Variovorax paradoxus: one gene and its partner. The protein of the gene in region 2 interacts with the protein of the main gene of each other region in a pairwise test. Links are inferred from orthologs where the notes say so. Each region holds a gene or a part of one and is shown on either strand. Other genes may lie near its edges. The genes, in order: ftsH and hflK.

Region 1 (10,816 bases), 670 kb from region 2 along the record:
GTCGACAGCGCCTCCGCCTCCGGCTACGAAGGTGCGGGCCTCACCAACCAGGAATACGCGCCTCTGGCCGAGATCATGGGCCGGGTGCAATGGGCTTCGGAAGCCTTCAACTGCTCGGCGCCGGACACCGGCAACATGGAAACCATTGCGCGCTACGGCTCGGAGGCCATCAAGGCGCGCTGGCTCAAGCCGCTGCTCGAAGGCGAGATTCGCTCGGCCTTCGCAATGACCGAACCCGACGTGGCCTCCAGCGATGCGACCAACATCTCGACCCGCATCGAGCGCCAGGGCGACGAGTACGTGATCAACGGCCACAAGTGGTGGATTTCAGGCGCCGCCGACCCGCGCTGCGCCGTGTTCATCACCATGGGCAAGAGCGACCCCGATGCGCCACGGCATTCGCAGCAGAGCATGGTGATCGTGCCGGCCGATGCCAAGGGCATCCGCATCGTGCGCCCGCTCAACGTCATGGGCTACGACGATGCGCCGCACGGGCACGTCGAGATGTACTTCGAGAACGTGCGCGTACCGGTCGACAACATCCTGCTGGGTGAAGGCCGCGGGTTTGAAATTGCCCAGGGCCGCCTTGGCCCGGGACGCATCCACCACTGCATGCGACTGATCGGCCTGGCCGAGCGCGCACTCGAGCTGATGTGCAAGCGTGCCTCGTCGCGCGTGGCTTTCGGCAAGACCGTTGCATCGCAGACCGTGACGCAAGAGCGCATTGCCGAGGCACGCTGCAAGATCGACATGGCGCGCCTGCTCACACTCAAGGCCGCCTGGCTGATGGACGTGGCCGGGAACAAGGTTGCGAAGAACGAAATCGCAATGATCAAGGTGGTGGCGCCGAGCATGGCCTGCCAGGTGATCGACTGGGCCATGCAGGTGCATGGCGGCGGCGGCATGTGCGACGACTTTCCGCTTGCCTATGCCTACGCCGGCGCGCGCACACTGCGCTTTGCGGACGGCCCCGACGAAGTGCACCGCAACGCAATCGCGAAGTGGGAGCTGGGCAAGTACGCGCCCAGCAAAACAGAAGCCGAAGCGCCCGTCACGCGCTTCTGATTTGTTGCATTACCCCCTCTCCCTTTGGGAGAGGGTTGGGGTGAGGGCCGACGGCGATCAATTCGCCTCGGCCTTTTCTTTTTCAGAGCTTCTTCTGCAGAAACACCGCGTGCCCGAACGCCGGATCGAGCTGATAGCCGACGAACCCCTCGCGCTCGTAACTCCGCAACGCCGGCGCATTGCCCGAAAGCACTTCCAGCGTGAGCTTGCACGCACCACGCGCGCGAGCCTCTTGCTCGACCCGTTCGAACATGCGTTGCGCAACCCGCTGGCCGCGATGGCTGGCCCGCACGACCACGTCGTGCACATTGACCAGCGGCTTGCAGGCGAAGGTCGAAAAACCTTCGATGCAGTTGATGAGTCCCACTGGCTGCGCGCCGTCGTAAGCCAGCACGCTGAAGGCCTGCGGGCGCGCGGACAGCGCAGCGGGCAAGCCGGCACGCACCTCGGCTTGGAGCGGCGTGCCGCCGCCAGCGGGGTCTTGCGCATAGCTGTCGAGCAAATCGACCAGCGCGGCCGATTGCGCTGCATTGCCGTAGTCCACCAGGACGACTTCGATCATTGCCATTACTGTGCGGACTCGAGCGTCGCGGCAAGGCGCTTCGCGCAAGACTCGGACTGCCTGGCGTCGCGTGCCTCGACCATCACACGCACCAGCGGCTCAGTGCCGCTGGCACGAATCAGCACGCGGCCGCCGTCGCCGAGCTCGGCCTCGATGCGCTGCGTTTCATTGGCCAGTGCCTTGTTGCTCTTCCAGTCCTGCCCCGGCGTGAGCCGAATGTTGATGAGGGTCTGGGGGAACAGCGTGATGTCCGCCAGGAGCTGTGCCACCGTCTTGCCGCTGCGCACGCAGGCTTGCAGCACCTGCAACGCGCTCACAATGCCGTCGCCAGTGGTGTGTCGGTCGAGCGCCAGCAGATGGCCGGAGCCCTCTCCGCCCAGCAGCCAGCCCCGCTTGTCGAGTTCTTCGAGCACATAGCGGTCGCCCACCTTGGCACGCACGAACTCGATGCCCTGGTCGCGCAGCGCTATCTCGACAGCCTTGTTGGTCATGAGGGTGCCGACCACGCCGGCAGGCTTTTCTCCGCGCGCAATGCGCTCGGCCACCATGAGGTAGAGCAGTTCGTCGCCGTTGAAAAGGCGTCCGCTGGCATCCACGAATTGCAGGCGGTCGGCGTCGCCGTCGAGCGCTATGCCGTAGTCGGCTTTTTGTGCCGTCACAGTCTCTACCAGCGCTGCGGGATGGGTCGCGCCAAAGCCCTTGTTGATGTTGAGCCCGTCGGGCGCGCAGCCGATGCTGGTGACCTCCGCCCCCAACTCATGGAACACGTTCGGCGCCACCTGGTAGGCCGCGCCGTGCGCGGCGTCGATCACGAGCTTCATGTCGCGCAGCGTCAGGTCGTTGGCAAAGGTGCTCTTGCAGAACTCGATGTAGCGGCCAGGCGCATCGTTCAGGCGGCGGGCCTTGCCGAGGTCGGCCGAGGTGGCCCACACGGGCGCCTCTTCGAGTGCGGCTTCCACCGCAAGCTCCCATTCGTCGTCGAGCTTGCTGCCGTGGGCGTTGAAAAACTTGATGCCGTTGTCCGGGTAGGCGTTGTGGCTCGCGCTGATCACCACGCCCAGGCTCGCGCGCTGCGCGCGGGTAAGGTAAGCCACGCCTGGCGTAGGCAGCGGGCCCAGCAGCACCACGTCGACGCCTGCGGAGTTGAAGCCCGATTCCAGCGCGGATTCGAGCATGTAGCCCGAAATGCGCGTGTCCTTGCCGATCAGCACCGTGGGGCGCGACTCGCTCTTTTTGAGCACGCGGCCCACCGCATGCGCAAGGCGCAGAACGAAATCGGGTGTGATGGGAGACTGGCCGACCGTGCCGCGGATGCCGTCGGTGCCAAAGTATTTACGGGTCATGAGGTTTGTCGTTTTTGTTGATTGATTGAAGCCGGTGCGCCCGCCTGCGGCTCTTGGGCTTTCATGGCTTGCCAGACCGCGAGCGCCGCCACTGTGTCGCGCACGTCGTGCACCCGCACGATGGCCGCGCCGCGGTCCACCGCCAGCATTGCCGCCGTGACGCTGGGCACTAGGCGTTCGGCAGCGGCCGGAATGCCGCTGACGGTGCCGATTGACGACTTGCGAGACCAGCCCAGCAGCAGCGGATAACCGGCTTCGAGCAACTCGCGCTGCCGTGCCAGCAACGCAAAATTTTGCGCCACCGTCTTGCCGAAACCGATTCCCGGGTCCAGGGTGATTCGCGAGGGGTTGATCTGGAGCAAACGCAGTTGGGCCACCTGCTGCGCCCAGAACGCCAGCACTTCCGGCACCACGTCGCCCTGCATGGGCGCGACTTGCATGGTTTGCGGATCCCGATGCATGTGCATCAGGCAAATGCCGCACGAAGGATGCGCGGCCACGGCTTCGCGCGCGCCCGGTTGCCGCAACGCCCAGACGTCGTTGATGATGTCGGCGCCAAGCTCGAGCACAGCGCGCATGACTTCCGGCTTGTAGGTGTCTATGGACAGCGGCACGTTCAGCTTGACGGCCTCGCGGACCACCGGCAGCACGCGCGCCAGTTCGGCATCGAGCGGCACGGCCGGGCTACCGGGCCGGGTCGATTCGCCGCCGATGTCGAGAATGTCGGCGCCTTCCTTCAGCAACCGCTCGCAATGCTGCAGGGCCGCGGCGGTGGAGGCATGCGCCCCGCCGTCGGAAAAAGAATCGGGAGTGACGTTGACGATGCCCATCACGCGCGGCCGCGCGAGATCGATCGCGAAACGTGCGGTCTGCCAGATCAACGGGGCCATCGCCATGCGGCACCTTCACTATCGAAAACGGGGCCAATGGCCCCGTTGTTGTGTGACACCGGATGATGCACTTCAGGCAGCAGTCGGTGCCGGATCCGGTTTCACTGCCGGCGTACCGCCGCTGCCGCCGCTGCCCGAAGGCGGGATGCGGGGCGTCCAGTCCTTGGGGGGGCGCGGTGCGCGGCCGGCCATGATGTCGTCGAGCTGTTCGCTGTCGATGGTTTCCCACTCGAGCAGCGCCTTGGCCATGGCGTGCATCTTGTCGCTGTTGTCCTCGATGAGGCGGCGGGCCAGGGCGTACTGCTCGTCGATGATGCGGCGGACTTCCTCGTCCACCTTTTGCATCGTCTGCTCGCTCATGGTGGTCGTCTTGGTGACGGAACGGCCCAGGAAGACTTCGCCTTCGTTTTCCGCATAGACCATCGGGCCCAGTGCATCGGTCATGCCGTAGCGGGTGACCATGTCACGTGCCAGCTGGGTTGCCTTGTTGAAGTCGTCCGAGGCGCCGGTGGTGCGCTGGTTCATGAAGACTTCTTCGGCAATCCGGCCGCCGAACAACATCGAGATCTTGTTGAGCGCCCATTCCTTGTCGTAGCCGTAGCGGTCTTTCTCGGGCAGCGTGAAGGTCACGCCCAATGCGCGGCCGCGCGGAACAATGGTTACCTTGTGAACGGGGTCGGATTTGGGCAGGAGCTTGCCGATGAGGGCGTGGCCGGCTTCGTGGTAGGCAGTGTTTCGCAACTCTTCGGGGTCCATGACCGCCGAGCGGCGCTCCGGGCCCATGAAGATCTTGTCCTTGGCTTTTTCGAAGTCCTGCATCTCGACCACGCGCGCATTGCGGCGCGCAGCCATGAGGGCGGCTTCGTTGCAAAGGTTGGCCAGGTCGGCGCCGGACATGCCGGGCGTTCCACGGGCGATGACGTTCGGATTGACGTCCTGGCCGAGCGGCACCTTGCGCATGTGAACGGCGAGGATCTGCTCGCGCCCCTTGACGTCGGGCAGCGTGACATACACCTGGCGGTCGAAACGGCCCGGGCGCAGCAGCGCGGCGTCGAGAATGTCGGGGCGGTTGGTTGCAGCCACCACGATCACGCCGAGATTGGTTTCGAAACCATCCATCTCGACCAGCATCTGGTTCAGGGTTTGTTCGCGCTCGTCGTTGCCGCCGCCCAGGCCGGCACCACGCTGGCGGCCCACCGCATCGATTTCGTCGATGAAGATGATGCAAGGGGCGTTCTTCTTGGCGTTTTCGAACATGTCGCGCACGCGGGCCGCGCCCACGCCGACGAACATTTCAACGAAGTCGGAGCCCGAGATCGAGAAGAACGGAACCTTGGCTTCCCCAGCGATCGACTTGGCGAGCAAGGTCTTGCCGGTACCCGGAGGGCCAACCAGCAGCAGGCCGCGCGGAATGCGGCCGCCGAGCTTCTGGAAGCGCTGCGGGTCTTTCAGGAAGTCGACCACCTCACGGACTTCTTCCTTGGCCTCGTCGCAGCCTGCGACGTCGGCGAAGGTGACCGTGTTGTTGTTCTCGTCCATCATGCGGGCCTTGCTCTTGCCGAAGCTGAATGCTCCGCCTTTGCCGCCGCCCTGCATCTGGCGCATGAAGTAGATCCAGACGCCGATCAGGAGCAGCATGGGGCCCCAGCTCACCAGGAGCGTCATGAGGAGCGAGCCCTCTTCACGCGGCTTGACGTCGAACTTGACGTTGTGATCGATCAGGTCGCCGACCAGGCCCCGGTCGAGCACCGTGGCGGTCGTGCGGATCTTGCGATCGTCGTTGGTGACGGCGATGATTTCCCCGCCGCCCGCGCCTTCGGGGATGACGGCGCTCTTGATCTGATTGTTTCGGACCTGATCAAGGAACTCCGAATAACTTACTGTTCCCGAGCCAACGCCGCCGCGGGTGTCAAACTGCTTGAACACAGTGAACAACACCATGGCAATGACGAGCCATACGGCAACTTTGGAAAACCACTGATTGTTCAAACGAAGCTCCAGTCGAAAGCGCGTGACAAGATTATGAAAAGAACGCGCTGTGGATACGCAATTGCGCCCCATTTTAGGCTTTTCAAGCTACGAAAAGCGGGCATTTCCCTAATGCGGCCATAGCCTCGGAAGGGTTTGCACCCCTTCGACACCCCTTGGCAGCTTATTCAGGGGCGGGCACGTCAAGGTATCAAAGCGTTTCCTGGGCCTTCAGCCCCATTCCCACCAAGAAGGTTTCGGACGACTTGTCGCGCGAAGCCTTCGGTTTGAAGGGCTTGACGGTGCGAAAGTTCGCCTTGAACAGCTTCACGAGTTCGTCGTAGCCGCTGCCGTGGAAAAGCTTGGCGACCAATGCCCCTTCAGGTTTCAGGTGATGCTGTGCAAAGTCGATGGCCAGCTCGATCAGGTGCGCCACACGAGCTGCGTCGGCCGAGTGGATGCCCGAAAGGTTGGGGGCCATGTCGGAAACCACCAGGTCTGCCTTCCGGCCCGCCAGCACGCCCAGCACCTGCTCCAGCAGTTCTGGCTCACGAAAATCGCCCTGCAGGAAGGTCACGCCCTCGATAGGCTCCATTGGCAGGATGTCCAGAGCGATGATGGTGCCGTTCAACCCCCCTGCAGCCGCGCCATCGGGCGACATGCGCCGCCGAAGGTACTGGCTCCAGGCGCCGGGTGTGGAACCCAGGTCGACCACGAGCTGGCCCGGCTTGACCAGGCCCAGCGACTCGTCGATTTCCTTGAGCTTGTAGGCGGCACGTGCGCGATACCCCTCCCGCGTGGCCAGCTTCACGTACGGATCGTTGATGTGGTCGTGTAGCCACGCCTTGTTGACTTTTTTGCTCTTTGCCTTGGTGCTCATGGGTGGCCTCTCGTGCTTCGCGCTGCGGTATTCGCCCTGGAAGCGGCCTGGCGGGTCGAGAGGTTGCTTTCTACCCTCGATAATACGGGGATGCCCGCCATTCAACTTACCCCTGCCGAGCGCAAGGTGCACCGCGCCGACGCTCACCACCTGGATCCGATCGTCATGGTCGGTGGAGACGGGCTGACCCCTGCCGTTAAAAAAGAAGCCGACGCGGCGCTCAAGGCCCACGGCCTGATCAAGATCCGCGTCTTCTCAGACGACCGCCTGGCGCGCGACGCCATGCTGCAGGAACTGGCCGACGAACTCGGCGCTGCGCCTATCCAGCACATCGGCAAGCTGCTGGTGCTGTGGCGCCCCAAGCCCGAGAAGGAGCGCGTGGTCGACGAAGACCGCATGCCCGGCCCGCGCGACATCAAGGTGCTCAAGTACAGCAAGCGCGGCGGCCAGCGCCCCGAGATCAAGACGTTGCGGGTGCTGGGCAACCAGCGCCTCACCCCTGGCGGCACCATCAAGCGCGCCAAGGCCAAAAGGCCGCTCTCGGCCAAGAAACGCAACCAGGCAGACTGAACTTGGCGCCAGCGCAAGGCGCCCAGCGCCATATCCTCTGCATGAAGTGGGGCACGAAATACGGCCCCGAATACGTCAACCGCCTCTACGCGATGGTGCGCCGCAATCTGAGCGGCGACTTCAAGTTCGTGTGCCTGACGGACGACGGCACCGGCATTCGTCCCGAAGTGACCTGCCTGCCGATTCCTCCGCTCAACCTGCAGCTGGCGCCCGGCCAGCGCGACGGCGCGTGGAAAAAGCTCACCACCTTCGAAAAAGACCTGCACGGCCTGCGCGGCACCGCCCTCTTCCTCGATGTCGACGTGGTGATCGTCGGCAGCCTCGATGCATTCTTCGAGCACCCGGGCGAGTTCCTGATCATTCATGACTACGCACGTCCCTGGCGTCGCCAGCGGATCACCGGCAATTCGTCGGTCTACCGCTTTGAACTGGGTGCCCATGCCGACGTGCTGGCGTACTTTCGCGACAACATGGACAAGGTACAGGCCGAGTACCGCAACGAACAGACCTACCTGTCCGCCATGATGCACAAGCAGGGCAAGCTGGGCTATTGGCCGACCGCCTGGTGCCCGAGCTTCAAGTACCACGGCATTCCCGCCTGGCCGGCCAACTACTGGGAAGAGCCCTTCGTGCCCGAAGGCGCGCGCATCATGGTGTTCCACGGCGAATGCAATCCGCCCGACGCGCTGGCGGGCCGGCGCAACCGCGCTTTCCGCTACATCCGGCGGGCGAACTGGGTCGCGAAGTTCTGGAAAGAATGAGCTGAGCGGACAAGGGCGCCGAGCGGCAGCGCCCCCGCCGCCGGTCCTCAGCTTGCCGCGGGCGCTTTGGCAGCGCCCATGCGCCACAGCAGCGCACCGGCGCACAGCCACTGAACCAGGTACATGCCGCTTCCCACGGCATGCCAGAGTTTCAGGTTGTCGCGCGCAAGAATCCGGGGCGCCACGGCATATTGCTGGAGCAGCGCCAGCAGCAAAGCACCCAGTATCAGGAAGATGGCGGTCATCGACGCGTTGTCGATGCGGTCGTCCATCTTCGTCCTGAAGTGAACCAGCAGCAGCAGGCCGCAGCCAATGGCGATCCAGCTCTGCGCTTCGAACAGCTGACCTGCAAAATTGCCCGCCACGGCGGGGTTGCCGAGCCGCGCGAAAAGCATCGGCACGACCAGAAAGCCGATCGTCGTGAGGCTGCCCCACCAGAAGGCGGCGAGCAACAGCGCGAGGCGGTCTTTCATCGGGCGTGAATCAGGTGGTCAGATATAGCGAACCGCCACGATCTCGTAGCGCTTGAGGCCGCCCGGGGCCTGCACCTCGGCGACGTCGCCTTCTTCCTTGCCGATGAGCGCACGCGCAATCGGGCTGGAGATATTGATGAGTCCGAGCTTCAGGTCGGCTTCGTCTTCACCGACGATCTGGTACTTGACCGCTTCGCCGGTTTCTTCTTCCTCGAGTTCCACCGTGGAGCCGAACACCACCTTGCCGCCGGCATCGAGTTCGGCCGGATCGATGATCTGCGCCGCCGACAGCTTGCCTTCGACTTCCTGGATACGGCCTTCGATGAAGCCCTGGCGGTCCTTGGCGACTTCGTACTCGGCGTTTTCGCTCAGGTCGCCCTGCGCGCGGGCCTCGGAAATTGCGTTGATGACCCAGGGGCGGTCCACGGTCTTGAGCTGATGCAGCTCGGCGCGCAGCTTTTCGGCACCGCGCTTGGTAATTGGGATGGTGGCCATGTTTGGTTCTCCATAAAGCGAAACCGCCGAACGCTGCCGTTCGGCGGTCGATTGGGGGAAGGGATCAGACGAGTGTGCGTCCGGTCAGCCGGCTCAGGATGGCGAGCGGGCTCGAATCGGGATTGTATTGCTTAGCTGCGGGCAGATGAAGGGTCTGCTCGAGCATGTACTGGCCCGCCATGACGGCATGCGAGGTCTGGTCGGAAAAGCACACCCACACCGAGCCCGGCGGAAATTCGGCCTTCTCCTGCGGCGAATTTTCCTGGTAGGCCATGTCCGACTTCATGCCGTCGTGCAGTTGCAGCATCAGGTGGTCGTATTCGCTGCGGAAAGACTTGGTCACGTGCAACGCCTGCAGCAGCTTGGCCTGCCAGCGCACATAGGGCTTGGCGCGCGGCAAAAAACGCTTGGCGATGTCCTCGAAAGGTTCGCCCACGCGCCACACGCGCGGCGCGCCTTCGGGGTTCACGTTGGTGAACACCCGAAGAATGCGCTCGCCATAGTTGGGCCGCGAAGGAAACGCATCCACATGCAGGCGGCGGTCGTCGGCGCGCCACGACTGCACGCGCGTCTCGACCTGCGCCGGGCGGTAGCTGGTTGGCGCGAGCCGCAGGGCCTGCGTGTAGTGCGGCAGCAGGCCGTGGATGAGCTGCTGTGCCTGCGCGCGGAACCGCCCCACCATTGCCGCTGCCTTGCGCTGCACCTCCTCGTCGCCGGCGGCGCCCTTGAGCTTGCCGCTGGCGTCGAGGCTGATGTTGCGCACGTCCGGCGACAGCAGGCTCGGCGTGAGCAGGCTACGCTCTTCGGCCAGCAGCTCGAAGCCCAGGCGCGGAAAGTACAGCACCTTGCCCGCTTCCAGTTCGGCGATCCACGCCTCGTTGGGCGTGGCCGCATTCCAGTCTGCGAGGCCGAGTTCGACGAGCTGCGTTTCCATGGCCACGCTCAGGCGGCTGCCAGCTGCGCGTGCATCTCCTGCACCGAGATCACGCCCAGCTCGTCCATGAAGCCCATGCCTTCGACCGCGGCTTCGGCACCAAAGATGGTGGTGAAGGTGGTCACGCGCGCGAGCAGCGCCGAGGTGCGGATCTGGCGCGAGTCGTTGATCGCGTTGCGGCGCTCTTCCACCGTGTTGATGACCAGGGCGATCTCGTTGTTCTTGATCATGTCCACGATGTGCGGGCGGCCTTCGGTCACCTTGTTCACCGTTGCGCATTCGATGCCCGCCGCGCTGATGGCGGCGGCCGTGCCCTTGGTGGCGATGATCTCGAAGCCCAGCTTGACCAGGCCGCGCGCCACTTCCACCGCGCGCGCCTTGTCGTTGTTCTTCACCGAGATGAAGACCTTGCCCGACTTCGGCAGGTGCGTGCCCGCGCCCAGTTGCGACTTGACGAATGCTTCGCCGAAGGTCTTGCCCACGCCCATGACTTCACCGGTCGACTTCATCTCGGGGCCGAGGATCGTGTCCACGCCCGGGAACTTGACGAACGGGAACACGGCCTCCTTCACGCTGAAGTAAGGCGGCGTCACTTCCTTGGTCACACCCTGCGATTTGAGCGACTGGCCGGCCATGCAGCGTGCCGCCACCTTGGCGAGCTGGATGCCCGTGGCCTTGCTCACGTAAGGCACGGTGCGCGAAGCGCGCGGGTTCACTTCGAGCACGTAGATGACGTCCTTGCCGTCCTTCTGCTGGATGGCGAACTGCACGTTCATCAGGCCCACCACGTTGAGTGCGGCGGCCATGGCGGCGCTCTGGCGCTTCAGCTCTGCAATGGTTTCGGCGCTCAGGCTGTAGGGCGGCAGCGAGCAGGC
Region 2 (10,688 bases):
CGCCCGTGCGGGTGCAGTCCATGACCAACACCGACACGGTCGACGCCATCGGCACGGCCATCCAGGTGAAGGAGCTCGCCACCGCGGGTTCGGAGATGGTGCGCATCACGGTCAACACGCCGGAGGCGGCGGCCCAGGTGCCCTACATCCGCGAGCAGCTCGACCGCATGGGCGTCGATGTGCCGCTGATCGGCGACTTTCATTACAACGGGCATCGCCTGTTGACCGACTATCCGGCGTGCGCCGAGGCGCTGAGCAAGTACCGCATCAATCCCGGCAACGTGGGCAAGGGCGACAAGCGCGACCGCCAGTTTGGCCAGATGATCGATGCGGCCATGCGGTGGAACAAGCCCGTGCGCATCGGCGTGAACTGGGGCAGCCTCGACCAGGAGTTGCTCGCCAGCCTCATGGACATCAACAGCCAGCGTGCCGACCCCTGGGACGCCAAGCAGGTGATGTACGAGGCGCTGATCACCTCGGCCATCGAATCCGCCAAGCTGGCCGAGTCGATGGGCATGGCCGGCAACCAGGTCATCCTTTCGTGCAAGGTGAGCGGCGTGCAAGACCTGATCTCGGTCTACCGCGAACTTGCCCGACGCTGCGAATACCCGCTGCACCTTGGCCTTACCGAAGCCGGCATGGGCACCAAGGGCACCGTGGCTTCGGCGACGGCGCTTTCGATCCTGTTGCAAGAGGGCATCGGCGACACGATTCGCGTGTCGCTCACGCCGCAGCCAGGCGAGTCGCGCACGCAAGAGGTGCTGATCGCCAACGAAATCCTGCAGGCGCTGGGATTGCGGGTGTTCGTGCCGAGCGTGACGGCCTGCCCGGGCTGCGGCCGCACCACGAGCACCACCTTCCAGGAACTCGCCAAGCAGATCGACGACTACCTGCGCATGCAGATGCCGGTGTGGCGCAAGAAATATCCAGGCGTCGAAACCATGAAGGTGGCCGTCATGGGCTGCATCGTCAACGGCCCCGGCGAAAGCAAGCATGCCGACATCGGCATCAGCCTGCCCGGCACCGGCGAAGCACCCGCCGCACCCGTCTTCATCGACGGCGAAAAGGCCCTGACGCTGCGCGGCGACAATATCGCCAACGAGTTCCATCAGCTCGTCGAAAACTACATCGAAAAGCGCTTTGGCGGCAAACACGCTGCCCTGGCCTGATACCTCCGCAGACTCATGGCTGAAAAACTGAATGCCGTCAAAGGCATGAACGACATATTGCCGCCCGAATCGGCGCGCTGGGAGTGGCTGGAGGCCACCGTGCGCGACCTGATGGGGCGCTTTGCATACCGCAACGTGCGCACTCCGATCCTGGAGCACACGGCGCTGTTCGTGCGCGGGATCGGAGAGGTCACCGACATTGTCGAAAAGGAGATGTACTCCTTCCAGGACCGCTCCGACAAGTACGGGGACAACGACCACCTGACATTGCGGCCCGAGAACACGGCCGGCCTGGTGCGCGCGGTCATCGAGCACAACATGCTGTACGACGGTGGCAAGCGTCTCTGGTACACGGGGCCGATGTTCCGGCGCGAGAAGCCGCAGCGCGGCCGCTTCCGCCAGTTTCACCAGATCGGTGCCGAGGCGCTCGGCTTTGCCGGTCCGGACGTCGATGCCGAATTGATCCTGCTGGCCAACGCGCTGTGGAAGGCCATCGGCCTGACCGACGTTCGCCTGGAGCTCAACAGCCTGGGCCAGCCCGCCGAGCGCGCGCTTCATCGGGCCGAGCTCATTGCCCATTTCGAGAAACATGCCGACAAGCTCGACGAGGACGGCAAGCGCCGCCTGCACAGCAATCCGCTTCGCATTCTTGACACCAAGAATCCGGCGATGAAGGAAGTGGTCGAATCGGCGCCGAAGCTGATCGACTTCCTGGGTGCTGAATCGCTAGCCCACTTCAACGGTCTCAAGGCCATCCTCGATGCGAATGGCGTGGCATACACGATCAATCCGCGGCTGGTGCGCGGCCTTGATTACTACAACCTGAGCGTGTTCGAGTTCGTGACCGATCGCCTCGGTTCGCAGGGCACGGTGTGCGCCGGTGGCCGCTATGACGACCTGATCGCGCAGATCGGCGGCAAACCGGCCCCGGCGGTGGGCTGGGCCATGGGCGTCGAGCGCGTGCTCGACCTGATGAAAGAGCAGGGCGCGGCCATTGAGGCGCCCGTGCCTGATGTCTATGCCGTGGTGCCTGATGCCGCGGCCATGCCGGTGGTGCTGCGCACGCTGCAGCAGTTGCGAGATGCCGGCGTGCGCGTGCAGATGCATGCGGCCACGGTCGACGGCATGGGAAGCTTCAAGTCTCAGTTCAAGAAAGCCGACGCCAGCGGCGCCACCTACGCGCTGATTTTCGGCGCCGATGAACTTGCGCGCGGCGAAGTGACTCTCAAGTCGTTGCGCGACGGAAGCGGTGCGCAGAGCGCCCGCAGTCTTGCCGAGGTGGCCACCTGGGCCGCCACCCTACAATCGCCGGCTCCCAACACCTGATACGCATGGCAACCCATCTCGATCTCGACGAACAGGAACAGCTCGACCAGCTCAAGCATTTCTGGAACACCTACGGCACCCTGATCACCTGGGTGGTATTGCTCGTGGCCGGGGCTTTCGTGGCCTGGAACGGCTGGCAGTATTTCCAGCGCAGCAAGGCGGCGCAAGCCGCCGCGCTCTACGACGAGGTCGAACGCAGTGCGCAGTCCGGCGACGTCGAACGCATCCAGCGCGTGCTGGGCGACATGAAAGAGCGTTTTGCCAAGACCGCCTACGCGCAGCAAGCCGGCCTTCTCGCGGCCAAGGCGCTGTACGAGAAGGGCAATGTGGATGGTTCGCGCGCGGCCCTCGGCTGGGTTGCCGAAAGTGCCGTCGATCCGGGCTACAAGGCGGTGGCCAAGCTCCGGCTGGCGGCCGAACTGCTCGACAGCAAGTCGTACGACGATGCGCTCAAGCAACTCTCGGGCGACGTGCCCAAGGAGTTCGAGCCGCTCGTAGCCGATCGCAAGGGCGACATCTACATGGCCCAAGGCAAGCGCAACGAGGCGCAGGCCGAATACCGCAAGGCCTGGACCGGTCTTGGCCCGACGTCCGACTACCGGCGCCTGGTCGAATTCAAGCTCAATGCCTCCGGCGTCGATCCGAAAAGCCTGGCACCTGTGATCACGGTCACGCCGGCAGCCCCCCAAAAATCCTGATCGCCATATGAATTCCAAGCGTTTCATGCCTGAGTCGTCTGTCCTGCGCGCGGGTTCGGCCATTGTCCTGGTCGCCATGCTGGCCGCCTGCTCTGGCACCAGCAAGCCCAAGCCGGCCGAACTGCCCGCCAACCCCGCCCTGTTCGGCGTGCGCCAAGCCTGGAGCGTGCGCATCCCGGCGGTGAGCTTTCCGCTCGCAGCCGATGTCAGCGGCGACATCGTGACCGTGGCGGGTGCCGACGGCACCGTGGTCGCCATCGATGCCCGTGCCGGCCGCGAGACCTGGCGCGGCAACGTGGGCGCCAAGCTGGCGGCCGGCGTCGGCAGCGACGGTTCGCTGGCTGCGGTTGTCACCGCCGACAACGAGCTGGTGGCCATCGAGGGCGGCAAGGTGCTCTGGAAGCAGCGCCTTTCCGCCCAGGCCTTTACCGCACCGCTGGTGGCCGGCCGGCGTGTTTTCGTGCAAACCGCCGACCGCAGCATCAGCGCCTGGGACGGCCAAAGCGGCCGTCGCCTTTGGCTGCAGCAGCGCACCGCCGAAAACCTCGTGCTGAGGAAGTCGGGCGTGCTGATTGCGGTGGGCGACACCCTGGTTTCTGGCATTGGCGGGCGCCTGGTCGGCATGAATCCCGGCAACGGCACCTCGCGCTGGGAGGCTCCAATTGCCGCACCGCGCGGCACCAACGACGTGGAGCGCCTGGTCGACCTGACTGGCAGCGTAAGCCGCGTCGGCGACACCGTCTGCGCCCGGGCCTACTACGCCAACGTTGGCTGCGTCGACACCGTTCGCGGCCAGTTGCTCTGGACCAAGCCGGCATCCGGCGCCGAAGGCGTGAGCGGTGACGAAAGCTTTGTGTACGGCACCGAATCGGACGGCAGCGTCACAGCCTGGCGCCGCGCCGACGGCGAGCGCGCGTGGCAGTCGACCCGCTTCAAGAACCGCGTTCTCACCGGCCCGTTGGCCGTCGGGCGTTCGCTGGTCATCGGCGAAAACACCGGGACGCTGCACTTTGTATCGCGTGAAGACGGCGCGCTGCTCAATCGCGTCACGCCCGACGGCTCTGCCATCGGCGTTACCCCGGTCATGGCCGGCAATACGGTTGTGGTCGTGACGGCCAACGGCGGTGTGTTTGGCTATCGCCCTGAATAACTTTCTCGAAGGCCCGCCCATGAAAACCGCGCCAATGAAAGGCCGGCCATGAAGCCGGTCGTGGCCCTGGTCGGGCGTCCCAACGTCGGCAAGTCGACCCTTTTCAACCGCCTCACGCAGACGCGCGACGCCATCGTTGCCGACTTTGCAGGGCTCACGCGCGACCGCCACTACGGCAACGGCCGCCTGGGCAAGCACGAGTTCATCGTGATCGACACCGGCGGCTTCGAGCCCGATGCCGGCAGCGGCATCTACAAGGAAATGGCCAAGCAGACGCGGCAGGCCGTGGCCGAGGCCGACGTGGTGATCTTCGTGGTCGACGCGCGCGAAGGCCTTTCAGCGCAAGACCACGACATTGCCAACGAGCTGCGCAGGCTGGGCAAGCCATGCGTGCTGGCCGCCAACAAGGCCGAAGGTATGCATGACGGCACCAAGCTCGTCGACTTTTATGAGCTGGGCTTTGGCGACGTGCACGGCGTTTCCGCGGCGCACGGGCAGGGCATGCGCGACCTGGTCGAACTGGCACTCGCGCCGCTGAATCTTCCGGATCCGAACGACGAAACCGACGAAGACGACGTCAACAAGCCGATCAAGCTGGCGGTGGCCGGACGGCCGAACGTGGGCAAATCCACGCTCATCAATACCTGGCTCGGCGAAGAGCGGCTGGTGGCGTTCGACATGCCGGGTACCACCCGCGACGCCATCTCGGTGCCGTTCGAGCGCAACGGCCAGCGATTCGAACTGATCGACACGGCCGGCCTGCGCCGCAAGGGCAAGGTGTTCGAGGCGATCGAGAAGTTCTCGGTGGTGAAGACGCTGCAGGCCATCGAGTCGGCGAACGTCGTGCTGCTGCTGCTCGATGCCACGCAGGGCGTGACCGACCAGGACGCGCACATTGCCGGCTACATCCTCGAAAGCGGGCGGGCGGTGGTGATTGCCATCAACAAGTGGGACGCGGTCGACAGCTATCAGCGCGAGCAGATCCAGCGCCAGATCGAAACCCGCCTGCCGTTCCTCAAGTTCGCATCGCTGCATTTCATCTCGGCCATCAAGCGCCAGGGCCTCGGCCCGGTGTGGCAAGCCATTGCGCAGGCCCACAAATCGGCCACCCGCAAGATGTCGACGCCTGTGCTGACCCGATTGCTGCTGGAGGCGGTGCAGTTCCAGTCGCCCAAGCGCGCGGGCATGTTCCGCCCCAAGCTTCGCTATGCGCACCAGGGCGGCATGAATCCGCCGGTGATCATCATCCACGGCAATTCGCTGGAGCACGTCACCGAGGCGTACAAGCGCTTTCTCGAAGGCCGCTTCCGCAAGGAATTCGACCTGGTGGGTACGCCCTTGCGCATCCAGTTCAAGAGCTCGCAGAATCCTTTTGCCGACAAGGACGACTGAGCAGGCTTGGCTACCGATGGCAGCCAATGAGCCGAGGCTGCGGCGGAAGTTCCGCCTTTTGAGAGACGTTATTTTTCAAAGGCTTTTGACCCCGCCTGCTGCGGCGCAGAAACCCTGTGTTAAGGTCATCTCTCCAACAACTACTCTTGAACACGGAGAATATCGTGAGCAATAAAGGGCAACTTCTACAAGACCCGTTTCTGAACACCCTGCGTCGCGAGCATGTGCCGGTTTCCATTTATCTGGTGAACGGTATCAAGCTGCAGGGCCAGATCGAGTCTTTCGACCAGTACGTCGTGTTGCTTCGCAACACGGTGACACAAATGGTCTACAAGCACGCCATTTCCACTATCGTGCCGGGTCGTGCCGTCAACTTCTCGGCTGCCGAGAACGACGACGCCGCAGCCTGATCGCGCGGAGCGCGGCGGTAACCACCGCCGCGCTTTTTCCATATTTGATCCCGCTTGTCTGAACTGAACTCCCGCCAGGAAGGCGCCGCCGTTCTCGTCGGCGTCGATTTCGGGCTGCCCCATTTCGACAGCGAACTCGAGGAACTCGGCCTGCTTGCGCAGACCGCAGGCCTCGCGCCTGTCGCCCGGCTCATCTGCAAACGCAAGGCGCCCGACGCGGCGCTTTTCGTCGGAAGCGGCAAAGCCGATGAAATCAAGGAACTGGCTGCGATGCACCAGGCCAGCGAGGTCATCTTCGACCAATCGCTGAGCCCTGCGCAGCAGCGCAATCTCGAGCGCCAGCTCGACGTGGCGGTGTACGACCGCACTTTCCTCATCCTCGAAATCTTCGCGCAGCGCGCCCGCTCCCATGAAGGCAAGCTGCAGGTAGAGCTGGCGCGGCTGCAGTACCTCAGCACGCGCCTGGTCCGCCGTTGGTCCCACCTAGAGCGCCAGACCGGCGGCGCAGGTGTGCGGGGCGGCCCGGGCGAAAAGCAGATCGAACTCGACCGCCGGATGATCAGCGAATCGATCAAGCGCACGCGCGATCGGCTGGCCAAGGTGCAGAAGCAGCGCGGAACACAGCGCCGCCAGCGCGAGCGCCGGGAAACCTTCAACATCTCGCTCGTCGGCTACACCAACGCGGGCAAGTCTTCGCTCTTCAACGCGCTGGTGAAGGCCCGCGCCTATGCGGCCGACCAGCTTTTTGCAACGCTCGACACCACCACGCGCAACCTGTACCTTGGCGACGCCCGCCGGCAGGTCTCCATTTCAGACACCGTCGGCTTCATCCGCGACCTGCCGCACGGCCTGGTCGACGCGTTCAAGGCCACCCTGCAAGAGGCCGTCGATGCCGACTTGCTCCTGCACGTGGTGGATGCTTCCAACCCGCATTTCCCCGAGCAGATGGCCGAAGTGCAATCGGTTCTGCGCGACATCGGCGCAGACACTGTTCCGCAGCTTCTGGTGTTCAACAAGCTCGATGCCCTTGAAACTGCACAGCATCCGCTGCATCTGCAAGACGAGATGGAAATCGACGGCGTGCAGGTTCCGCGTATCTTCCTGAGCGCGCGAAGCGGCGAGGGCGTGCCCCTGCTGCGAGCCGAACTGGCCCGCCGGTCGGGTTCCGTGGGCGATACGATGACCCCAGAGGCCGACACTGAATTGCACGATACCGCCAATTGATTGGGCACAATCCCGCCACTGACAAGAGAACGAAGCGAATGAATGCAAAGCCAGCGTGGAGAGGGTTTCTGGGCATGTTCAACCTGAACGATGGCCGGTGGGGTCGTGGCGATGAGCCCGCATCCAACGGCGACCGCCCGACCGGCAACCGACCTCCCGACGCAGACCCACCGGGCGCCCCGACGCCCCCGCCCTCGGGCAACAACAACCAGAACAACGGCAACCGCCCTCGCGGGCAGGGTCCCAACCAGGGGCCGCCGGATCTCGACGAACTCTGGCGCGATCTCAATCGCAAGCTCGGCGGCTTCTTCGGCGGCAAGGGTGGCGGCAACCGCCCCAGCGGCAACGATGGCGGCGGCAACGGCTACAGGCCCGACATGAAAAACGCCGGCTTCGGGCTTGGGCTCGTGGCCATCGTGGCTGTTCTCATCTGGCTGGGTACCGGTTTCTTCATCGTGAACGAAGGCCAGCAGGCCGTGGTGACCCAGTTCGGCCGCTACAAGGCAACCGTGGGCGCAGGTTTCAACTGGCGCCTGCCGTATCCCATCCAGCGCCATGAAGTGGTCGTGGTCACGCAGATCCGTTCCACCGACGTGGGCCGGGACGCCATCGTGCGCACAACCGGCCTGCGCGAATCGGCCATGCTGACCGAAGACGAGAACATCGTCGAGATCAAGTTTGCCGTGCAATACCGCCTGAGCGATGCGCGCGCCTACCTGTACGAAAGCAAGTCGCCCACCGAAACCGTGGTGCAGGTGGCCGAAACCGCCGTGCGCGAGGTGGTGGGCAAGATGAAGATGGATGCGGCACTTGCCGAAGAGCGCGACCAGATTGCGCCTCGCGTGCGTACGCTGATGCAGACCATCCTCGACCGCTACAAGGTCGGCGTCGAAGTCGTCAACATCAACTTGCAGCAGGGCGGCGTGCGCCCGCCCGAACAGGTGCAAGCCGCGTTCGACGACGTGCTCAAGGCCGGGCAGGAGCGCGAGCGCGCCAAGAACGAAGCGCAGGCCTACGCCAATGACGTGGTGCCGCGGGCAACGGGTACCGCATCGCGCCTGAAGGAAGAGTCCGAGGCCTACAAGGCGCGCATCGTTGCGCAGGCGCAGGGCGATGCGGGCCGCTTCGCCGCCGTGCTGGCCGAGTACCAGAAGGCGCCGCAGGTCACCCGCGACCGCATGTACACCGACGCCATGCAGCAGATCTACGCCAGCACCACCAAGGTGCTGGTCGACACCAAGCAAGGCTCCAACCTGCTGTACCTGCCGCTCGACAAGCTCATGCAGGCGAGCGGCAACAACCAGGCAACGCCCGTCGATGCAGCCAGCCCCAGCGTGGCCGGCACGGCGCCCGCCCAGTCCTCGGTGATTCCCGTGGCCCCCGCCGCCGGCGACAACCGCGCCCGCGACGGCCGTTCGCGCGACCGCGACGTGCGTTGAAAAGGCTAAGAAGAACATGAACAGAATCGGATTCATCGCCTCGTCGATCCTCGTGCTGCTGGTGCTGCTGAGCTCGACCCTCTTCGTGGTCGACCAGCGCCAGTTCGGCGTGGTGTATGCCCTGGGGCAGATCAAGCAGGTCATTACGGAGCCGGGCCTGCATTTCAAGCTGCCGCCGCCGCTGCAGAACGTCTCGTACATCGACAAGCGCCTGCTCACGCTGTCCAGCCTCGACACCGAGCCCATGCTCACGGCCGAGAAGCAGCGCGTGGTGATCGACTGGTATGTGCGCTGGCGCATCACCGATCCGCAGGCCTACATCCGCAACGTCGGCCTCGACGAGAGCGCGGGCGCCACGCAGCTCAACCGCGTGGTTCGCAACGCCTTCCAGGAAAACATCAACAAGCGCACCGTGCGCGACCTGATCTCCGTGCGCCGCGAAGCCCTCATGGCCGACGTGCAGCGCGAAGTGCTGGCCGTGGTGAAGGGCGCCAAGCCTTGGGGCGTGGACGTGATCGACGTGCGCATCACGCGTGTCGACTATGTGGAAGCGATCACCGAATCGGTCTACCGCCGCATGGAAGCGGAGCGCAAGCGCGTTGCCAACGAGCTGCGCTCGACCGGCTATGCCGAAGGCGAAAAGATCCGCGCCGACGCCGACCGCCAGCGCGAAGTGATCGTGGCCAACGCATACCGCGACGCGCAGAAGATCAAGGGCGAGGGCGATGCCCAGGCCGCCGCTGCCTACAGCGAGGCCTTTGGCCGCGACGCGCAGTTTGCGCAGTTCTATCGCAGCCTCGAGGCCTACAAGCAGAGCTTCAACAAGAAGAGCGACGTGATGGTGCTCGATCCGTCGTCCGACTTCTTCCGCGCCATGCAGAGCGCCGGCACGCCAGCAGGCAACGCGCCGCGCCGCTGATCCCGCGGCTGGCTTCGTCGTCGTGAGCGCCGAGATATTCTGGAGCGCGCTGGCGCTCGTCCTGGTGATCGAGGGCATCCTGCCTTTCGTATCGCCGGGCGGCTGGCGGCGCGGCTTCGGCCAGCTCATGCAGCTGCGCGACGGCCAGCTTCGTTTCTTCGGACTTTGCAGCATCTTGCTGGGTTTGCTCCTCCTTTGGGTTTTGGGGTAGCTCGGTCCCGGTAGAATCCCGGTTTAACCACGCCCCCGATCCCCATGTCCGCCTGGGTCCTCCCGGATCACATTGCCGATGTGCTGCCTTCCGAGGCGCGCCACATCGAAGAACTTCGACGCCAGCTGCTCGATACCGCCCGTGGCTATGGCTACGAGCTGGTAATGCCGCCGCTGCTCGAGCACCTCGAGTCGTTGCTGTCGGGCACCGGCGAGGCGCTCGACCTTCAAACCTTCAAGCTCGTCGACCAGCTCTCGGGCCGCAGCATGGGCCTGCGCGCCGACACCACCCCCCAGGTGGCGCGCATCGACGCCCATCTGCTGAACCGCGAGGGCGTGGCGCGCCTGTGCTACTGCGGGCCGGTGCTCCACACCCGCCCTGACCGGCCCCATGCCACGCGCGAGCCGCTGCAGTTCGGCGCTGAAATCTATGGCCACGCCGGGCTCGAAGCCGACACTGAAATCCTGCTGCTGGCGCTCGACTGCCTCCAGGCCGCGGGCATCGGCCAGGGCCTGATCGTCGACCTGGCGGACGCGCGCATCATTCGGGCGCTGTTTGCCGGCGTGCCGGTCGATGCTTCTGTGCTGGCCCGCGTGCACGCGGCACTCGTCGCCAAGGACGCGAGCGAGCTGCATGCCCTCACGCGCGACTTCCCGGCTTCGTCACGCGACGGGCTGCGCGCCTTGGTTCAGCTGTATGGCGACGAGTCGGTGCTCGACGAGGCCGCCAAGGCCCTCAAGGGCACGCCCG

What was found.
Region 1: the proteins of hflK (region 2) and ftsH interact in binary tests that used the Escherichia coli proteins (3 or more experiments, as listed by UniProt). The link is inferred for Variovorax paradoxus from one-to-one orthologs.

The regions. Positions count from the first base shown.
Region 1 is NZ_CP123990.1:2,483,715-2,494,530, forward strand. Bases 3,392-6,354 are described here. They hold ftsH (ATP-dependent zinc metalloprotease FtsH), read right to left. Parts: upstream 5,850-6,354; coding sequence 3,933-5,849; downstream 3,392-3,932. Other genes in these bases: folP (dihydropteroate synthase), read right to left, coding at 3,392-3,866; QHG62_RS12115 (RlmE family RNA methyltransferase), read right to left, coding at 6,040-6,354. In the rest of the region: QHG62_RS12090 (acyl-CoA dehydrogenase family protein), read left to right, coding at 1-1,065; QHG62_RS12095 (GNAT family N-acetyltransferase), read right to left, coding at 1,148-1,633; glmM (phosphoglucosamine mutase), read right to left, coding at 1,633-2,970; more of folP, read right to left, coding at 2,967-3,391; more of QHG62_RS12115, read right to left, coding at 6,355-6,708; QHG62_RS12120 (YhbY family RNA-binding protein), read left to right, coding at 6,799-7,278; QHG62_RS12125 (glycosyltransferase), read left to right, coding at 7,320-8,039; QHG62_RS12130 (DUF4149 domain-containing protein), read right to left, coding at 8,087-8,512; transcription elongation factor GreA, read right to left, coding at 8,531-9,007; QHG62_RS12140 (Kdo hydroxylase family protein), read right to left, coding at 9,072-9,941; carB (carbamoyl-phosphate synthase large subunit), read right to left, coding at 9,950-10,816. UniProt on the Escherichia coli protein: Acts as a processive, ATP-dependent zinc metallopeptidase for both cytoplasmic and membrane proteins. Plays a role in the quality control of integral membrane proteins.
Region 2 is NZ_CP123990.1:1,814,833-1,825,520, forward strand. Bases 6,791-9,625 are described here. They hold hflK (FtsH protease activity modulator HflK), read left to right. Parts: upstream 6,791-7,443; coding sequence 7,444-8,808; downstream 8,809-9,625. Other genes in these bases: hflX (GTPase HflX), read left to right, coding at 6,791-7,369; hflC (protease modulator HflC), read left to right, coding at 8,825-9,625. Also shown: ispG (flavodoxin-dependent (E)-4-hydroxy-3-methylbut-2-enyl-diphosphate synthase), read left to right, coding at 1-1,169; hisS (histidine--tRNA ligase), read left to right, coding at 1,185-2,495; QHG62_RS08915 (YfgM family protein), read left to right, coding at 2,501-3,193; outer membrane protein assembly factor BamB, read left to right, coding at 3,201-4,343; ribosome biogenesis GTPase Der, read left to right, coding at 4,392-5,735; RNA chaperone Hfq, read left to right, coding at 5,900-6,145; more of hflX, read left to right, coding at 6,200-6,790; more of hflC, read left to right, coding at 9,626-9,727; QHG62_RS08950 (DUF2065 domain-containing protein), read left to right, coding at 9,750-9,938; QHG62_RS08955 (ATP phosphoribosyltransferase regulatory subunit), read left to right, coding at 9,983-10,688.